2 regions of the Streptomyces sp. NPDC005492 genome follow, and region 2 is predicted to be linked to the other one. Evidence: riboswitches for the same ligand, from Rfam matches in the RefSeq annotation. Region 2 holds a riboswitch; the other holds the start of a gene.

Region 1 (3,399 bases), on a different contig from region 2:
CGTGCCCCGCTTCGGGTTCTACCGGTCGATCAGCGAGCAGGTCATGGGGCTGCTGCGGGCGTTGTCACCGCTGGTGGAGCCGCTGAGCCTGGACGAGGCGTTCGTGGACCTGGAGGCCGGGGGAGTGGCCTGGGACGCCACCTCGGCGCAGCTCACCGGGGCGCGGCTGCGCGCCGACATACGGGCGGTCACCGGGCTCACGGGGTCGGTGGGGCTCGCAGCCTCCAAGATGCTCGCGAAGATCGCCTCGGAGCGGGCCAAGCCCGACGGGCTGGTGCTGATCGAGCCCGGGACCGAGCGGGCGCTGCTCGGGCCGCTGTCGGTGCGGACCCTGCCGGGGGTCGGACCGGCGACGGGCGACCATCTGCGGCGGGCCGGGATCACCACGGTCGACGAGATCGCCGAGGCGGGCGAGGACGAGCTCGTACGCCTCGTCGGCAAGGCGCACGGCCACGCGCTGTACGCCATGGCGCTGGCGCACGACGAGCGGCCCGTGGTGGCCGAGCGGGAGACCAAGTCGGTGTCCGTCGAGGACACCTACGACGTGGACATCCACGACCGGATCCGGGTGGGCCTCGAGGTGCAGCGGCTCGCCGACCGGTGCGTGCGGCGGTTGCGGAGCGCCGGGTTGTCGGGGCGGACCATCGTGCTGAAGGTGCGGCGGTACGACTTCTCCACGCTGACCCGGTCCGAGACCCTGCGCGGGCCCACCGACGACCCCGGGGTGGTGCGGGAGGCGGCGGCCCGCTTGCTGGACTCCGTGGACACCACGGGCGGGGTCCGGCTGCTCGGGGTGGGGGTCTCCGGGCTTGCCGACTACACGCAGGAGGACCTGTTCGCGCAGGCGGCGGGGGAGCAGGCGGACCTCCTTGAGGAGGAACACCCGGAGGAGGCCGGAGAGGAGCAGGCGGCGGCCGTGGAGCGGCGCTGGCCTTCGGGACACGATGTGCACCACGCCGGGTTCGGGCACGGGTGGGTGCAGGGCAGCGGGCTGGGGCGGGTGACGGTGCGGTTCGAGACGCCCGAGGACGCGGTTCCCGGGCGGGTGCGGACGTTCCGGACCGACGATCCTGAGCTCGCGCCGGCCGAGCCGCTGCCGCTGGTGAGCCGACGTCCCGATGTCACACCGGCCGGGCCGGTGCCGCAGGTGGGGCCAGGTCCCGAGGTTTCGCCTCAGGAGTCGTCCGAGCCCGCCAGCTTGCCGAAGTCGTGGTCCGTGAGCGAGGGAGGAGCGGCCACGTCCAGGCCGTAGTGGTGGTAGAGCTGGAGTTCCTGGTCGGGGGAGAGATGGCGGCCCACACCGAAGTCGGGGGCGTCCTTGATCAGGGAGCGGTCGAAGGGGATGTGCAGGGAGCCCTCGATCAGTTCGCTGGGCTCCAGGGGGACGAAGGCGTCTCTGGAGAACAGGCCGGTGCGTATGGCCGCCCACTCCGGTGCGCCGGTCGCGTCGTCGAGGTAGACCTCGTCGATCGTGCCGATCTTGGCGCCGGTGCGGTCGAACGCCTTGCGGCCGATCAGGTTGCGCGGATCGATATCGGTCTGCACGGGCCCTCCTCCTGGTCGCAACTCATCCGTAAGCACTACAAAAGAGCACATTGGTGAAGGTGGCCACTCGAAAGCCCGGCTTCAACACTCGCTGGTAGGCTGGCGAGCGGCTGCTGACCCCGTGCGGGAGAGTCCTCCAGACTTCATCGGAGGCGCCGAAGGAGCAAATCCTCCCCGGAATCTCTCAGGCTCACGTACCGCACGGACGAGGTCACTCTGGAAAGCAGGGCGGGTGCCGACGACGGCCCTCGCTCTCACCGACGGTGAAAGCCGGTGACCTTCGGGTGACCGGTGAAGCTCTCAGGTTGAGATGACAGAGGGGGAGGCCGTCCGGGCACCCCACCGTCGTGGTGTCCCCCGAAGGTCGTGACCGACCAGGAGGCCTCCCAAATGATCGCCCCTCGCACTTCGCTCTCCGAGCTCGAACAGGGCATTCCGTTCGAGCAGCGCCACATCGGACCCGACCAGGAAGCGCGGGCCAAGATGCTCGCGCAGGTCGGTTACGGCTCGCTCGACGAGCTGACGGCCGCCGCCGTCCCGGATGTGATCAAGAACGCCGACGCCCTCGACCTGCCCGGCGCCCGCACCGAGGCCGAGGTGCTGGCCGAGCTGCGCTCCCTCGCGGACCGCAACGAGGTCCTCGGTTCCATGATCGGGCTCGGGTACTACGGGACCTTCACCCCGCCCGTGATCCTGCGCAACGTCATGGAGAACCCGGCCTGGTACACCGCGTACACCCCCTACCAGCCGGAGATCTCCCAGGGGCGGCTCGAAGCGCTCCTGAACTTCCAGACCATGGTCGCCGACCTGACCGGGCTGCCGACCTCCGGTGCGTCGCTGCTCGACGAGGGGACGGCCGCCGCGGAGGCGGTGGCCCTGTCGCGGCGCATGGGCAGGAACAAGAAGGGTCTCTTCCTGGTCGACGCGGACGCGCTGCCGCAGACCATCGCCGTGATCGAGACCCGCGCCGAGCCGGCCGGCGTCGAGGTCGTCGTCGCCGACCTCAGCGACGGCATTCCGGCCGACCTCGCCGAGCGCGAGATCAACGGCGTGCTCGTGCAGTACCCGGGCGCCTCCGGAGCCGTACGGAACATCGAGCCGCTGATCGAGCAGGCGCACGCGCTCGGTGCGCTCGTCACCGTCGCCGCCGATCTTCTCGCGCTCACGCTGCTGAAGTCGCCGGGCGAGCTGGGGGCGGACATCGCGGTCGGTACGACGCAGCGCTTCGGGGTGCCGATGGGCTTCGGCGGGCCGCACGCCGGATACATGGCCGTGCACGAGAAGTTCGCGCGCAGCCTGCCCGGGCGGCTGGTCGGGGTCTCCGTCGACGCCGACGGGCACAAGGCCTACCGGCTCGCCCTGCAGACGCGGGAGCAGCACATCCGCCGTGAGAAGGCCACCAGCAACATCTGCACCGCGCAGGTGCTGCTCGCCGTCATGGCCGGGATGTACGCCGTCTACCACGGGCCGGACGGCCTCAAGGGCATCGCGCGGCGCACCCACCGCTACGCCACGATCCTCGCCGCGGGACTCACCGCCGGTGGCGTCGAGGTCGTGCACGGCGGCTACTTCGACACGCTGACCGCGCGGGTGCCGGGCCGGGCCGCCGAGGTCGTCGCCGCCGCCCGCGAGAACGGGGTCAACCTCCACCTCGTGGACGCCGACCAGGTGTCCATCGCCTGCGACGAGACCACCAACCGGGCCCAACTGGCCGCCGTATGGAACGCGTTCGGGGTCGACGCGGACATCGAGGCGCTGGACGCGAGCGCCGAGGACACGCTTCCCGAGGCGCTGTTGCGCACCGACGCCTATCTCACGCACCCGGTCTTCCGGGACCACCGTTCCGAGACCGCG
Region 2 (3,399 bases):
TCGTGCAGGGGCGTGTTCAGTACGGACATAGGGGTGTACGACTCCTCAGCCGGCGGAAAACGCGGTGTACTCGTCGGCGGAGAGCAGGTCGGACGGCTCCTCCGCGACGCGTACCTTGAACAGCCAACCCCCCTCGAAGGGGGCCGAGTTGACGAGCGACGGGTCGTTCACCACGTCCTCGTTGATCTCGGTGACCTCGCCGGCGACCGGCGAGTACAGGTCGCTCACCGACTTGGTCGACTCCAGCTCACCGCAGGACTCGCCCGCGGTCACCGTGGAGCCGACGTCGGGGAGCTGGGCGTAGACGACATCGCCGAGCGCGTTGGCCGCGAACTCGGTGATGCCGACCGTCGAGACGCCGTCCTCGGCGACCGACAGCCACTCGTGCTCCTTGCTGTAGCGCAGTTGCTGGGGGTTGCTCATGGCCTGAATTCTCCTGTACGCGAGGGAGTGCTGATGAATGGGGGACTGCTGGAAGCATGCGTGAGCAGCGGTGACGTACCCGGGGCCACGCCCAAGGGTTACTTCTGGCGCTTGTAGAACGGCAGCGCCACGACCTCGTACGGCTCGTGACTGCCCCGGATGTCCACGCCGACACCGGCCGTGCCCGGCGCCGAGTGCGCGGCGTCGACGTAGGCCATGGCGATCGGCCTGCCGAGGGTCGGGGAGGGCGCGCCCGAGGTGACCTCGCCGATCACCTGGCCGTCGGCGACCACGGAGTACCCGGCGCGCGGGACCCGGCGGCCCTCGGCGACGAGCCCGACCAGGACGCGCGGCGGCCGCGAGGCGGCGCGCTCGGCGGCGGCCTCCAGGGCCGTACGCCCGACGAAGTCGCCCTCCTTCTCGAACTTCACGACCCGGCCGAGCCCGGCGTCGAAGGGGGTCAGGTCGGTGGACAGCTCATGCCCGTACAGCGGCATGCCCGCCTCCAGGCGGAGGGTGTCCCGGCAGGACAGCCCGCAGGGGACCAGGCCCAGCGGCTCGCCCGCCTTGGTCAGCGCCTGCCACAGCTCCACCGCGTGCTCCGGCCGCACGAACAGCTCGAAGCCGTCCTCGCCGGTGTAGCCGGTGCGCGCGATCAGCGCGGGGACGCCCGCGACCGTGCCGGGCAGGCCCGCGTAGTACTTCAGGCCGTCGAGGTCGGCGTCGGTGAGGGAGGCGAGGATGGCGGGGGACTCGGGGCCCTGCACGGCGAGCAGGGCGTACGCGTCACGGTCGTCGCGGACGACCGCGTCGAAGCCCTCGGCCCGCTCGACCAGCGAGTCCAGGACAATCTGGGCGTTGGAGGCGTTGGCCACCACCATGAATTCCGTCTCGGCCAGCCGGTAGACGATCAGGTCGTCCAGGATGCCGCCGTCGGCCCGGCAGATCATGGTGTAGCGGGCCCGGCCGACGCCCACCGAGGCGATGTTGCCGACGAGCGCGTAGTTGAGGAGTGCGCCCGCTTCCGGTCCGGTGACCGTGATCTCGCCCATGTGGGAGAGGTCGAAGAGGCCGGCCTTGGTGCGGACGGCGAGGTGCTCGTCGCGCTCGGAGCCGTAGCGCAACGGCATGTCCCAGCCGGCGAAGTCGGTCATCGTCGCACCGAGCGAGCGGTGCAGCGCGTCGAGCGCGGTGCGGCGTTTGTCAGGGGTGGCGGTACTGCTCATCGGTCGGTCTCCCAAGGCATGACGGCGAGGTCGTTCCTCCCCATCTGTCATCGGGACCTGAGAGGTTCGCCATGACCGCGCGGGCCATGGGTTGCACCTTGGGTGGGGCCACCGGGAAGGGCGGCCCGCTTTTCAGATGTGCCTCGCCCGCGCGGTAACGGGGCCTGAGAGATTCAAGGGAGGGACTTGCTCCTTCGGCGCCCCGGACGACGTCTAACGACGTACTGCCGGGGACTCTCCCGCGCGGATTCAAGCGGCCGGTATGCAGTTGGCGCGCACATCATCGCACAGCCTTTGTAACAGGCCTGTGGCCGGAAGCGAACGGAACCGCGAGACACCGTGCATTACCTTCTCTTTACGTTCAGTGGGGACAACCTTTCCTGACCCCGCAGGGAGGACGATCACGGTGACAAGGACCACGGTGTACGCCACGACCTCGGCCGTCGCGCTGCCGAAGCAACCCTCGGCCCCGGCCCAAGAGGCCTGCCCGGCCCGCCCGGCACCGGTCGTCCGCGATCTCCGCGAGCGTGCCGGCCACAGCCCGCACGGACTCCGCTTCGGCGCCCGCGACCTCGTCGTGGTCACCGGTCTGCCCGGCAGTGGCAAGTCCACGCTGATGCACCGCACCGTCCGGGGCGCACGGATCGACTCCCAGGACACCCGCGACCACTGGGACGCCCGGATGTCGGGCCGACTCCCTTATTCCGTCTACCGCCCCCTGGTCCGGCTCGCCCACTACGCCGGACTGCACCGCACCCTGCGCTCCGCGTCCGGAGCCGTCGTGCACGACTGCGGCACCCAGACCTGGGTGCGCGGCTGGCTGGCCCGCGCGGCGCGCCGCCGGGGCGGGACCCTGCACCTGGTGTTCCTCGACGTCGGCCCGGACACCGCGCTCGACGGTCAGCGCGAGCGCGGTCGCGGAGTCTCGCGGTACGCGTTCCTGCGCCACCGCAGGGCCGCCGCCCGGCTGTTGCGCGCCGTGGAGCGCGGTGACCTGCCGCGGGGCGTCGGTTCGGCGGTCCTGCTCGACCGGGACGCGGCGGACGTGCTGCGGCGGATCGACTTCGCGGACTGAGCCGCTAGCCTTTTCAGCCACAGCAGGTTTGCAGCAGGCGGTTTCACCAGCAGGCGGTAGGTAGATGGACTTCCCGGCGGACTTCCCCGGTCAGGCGTACCCCCACCCGCATCCGCACGGCGGATGGCCCGGCAACGAGCTGGAGGAGGTGCTCTCCGCGTCCCTCGGCATGCCCTCGGCCGGCGGCCGGATCATCGAGGTGCTCGGCCGCAGCTTCATCTGGATCCCGCTGCCCAGCGGCGGCGGCCCGCAGAGCGGCCCCCTGGACCTGCCCACCCTGGAGATCGACGGACAGGCCTACGTCCCGGTCTTCAGCTCCGAGGAGCAGTTCCGGCGGGTCGTCGGCTCGCATCTGTCGTTCACCATCGCGCCCGCCGTGGAGTTCGCCCGCGGGCTGCCCCCGCAGGTCGGCCTCGCGGTGAACCCGGACGGCATGGTCGGCGTACCGCTTCCGCCCCCCGCCGTCGCCGAGTTGTGCCGCATCGGCCGTACCGCACTCGACGGTCCGACCAGCGGCGGCCGGGTCCGGCTCTTCGAGCCCGACTGGCAGGACGACCCGGTCGACTTCCTCGCCGCGGCCTCCGCCGAGTTCGCCGGCACGGGCGTGGTCGGCACGGCCCGCCGCTGCCTGGCCGCGATCGAGACCGCCGACCCGGTCATGTTCGTCGGCGTCGA

Evidence for each region. Region 2 has a riboswitch for glycine ahead of gcvT (glycine cleavage system aminomethyltransferase GcvT). Riboswitches for the same ligand answer to the same signal wherever they lie in the genome.
Region 1: another riboswitch for glycine. It lies ahead of gcvP (aminomethyl-transferring glycine dehydrogenase); the one in region 2 lies ahead of gcvT (glycine cleavage system aminomethyltransferase GcvT).

Annotation. Positions count from the first base shown of each region.
Region 1 covers NZ_JBEXDX010000007.1:8,982-12,380, forward strand. The annotation lists gene ABZT04_RS11985 (DNA polymerase IV) at 1-1,252, shown strand, start outside; gene ABZT04_RS11990 (PRC-barrel domain-containing protein) at 1,174-1,545, opposite strand; glycine riboswitch at 1,660-1,755, shown strand; gene gcvP (aminomethyl-transferring glycine dehydrogenase) at 1,936-3,399, shown strand, end outside.
Region 2 covers NZ_JBEXDX010000046.1:14,750-18,148, reverse strand. The annotation lists gene glyA (serine hydroxymethyltransferase) at 1-29, opposite strand, end outside; gene gcvH (glycine cleavage system protein GcvH) at 46-423, opposite strand; gene gcvT (glycine cleavage system aminomethyltransferase GcvT) at 522-1,649, opposite strand; glycine riboswitch at 1,792-1,901, opposite strand; gene ABZT04_RS37870 (AAA family ATPase) at 2,050-2,724, shown strand; gene ABZT04_RS37865 (enhanced serine sensitivity protein SseB) at 2,789-3,399, shown strand, end outside.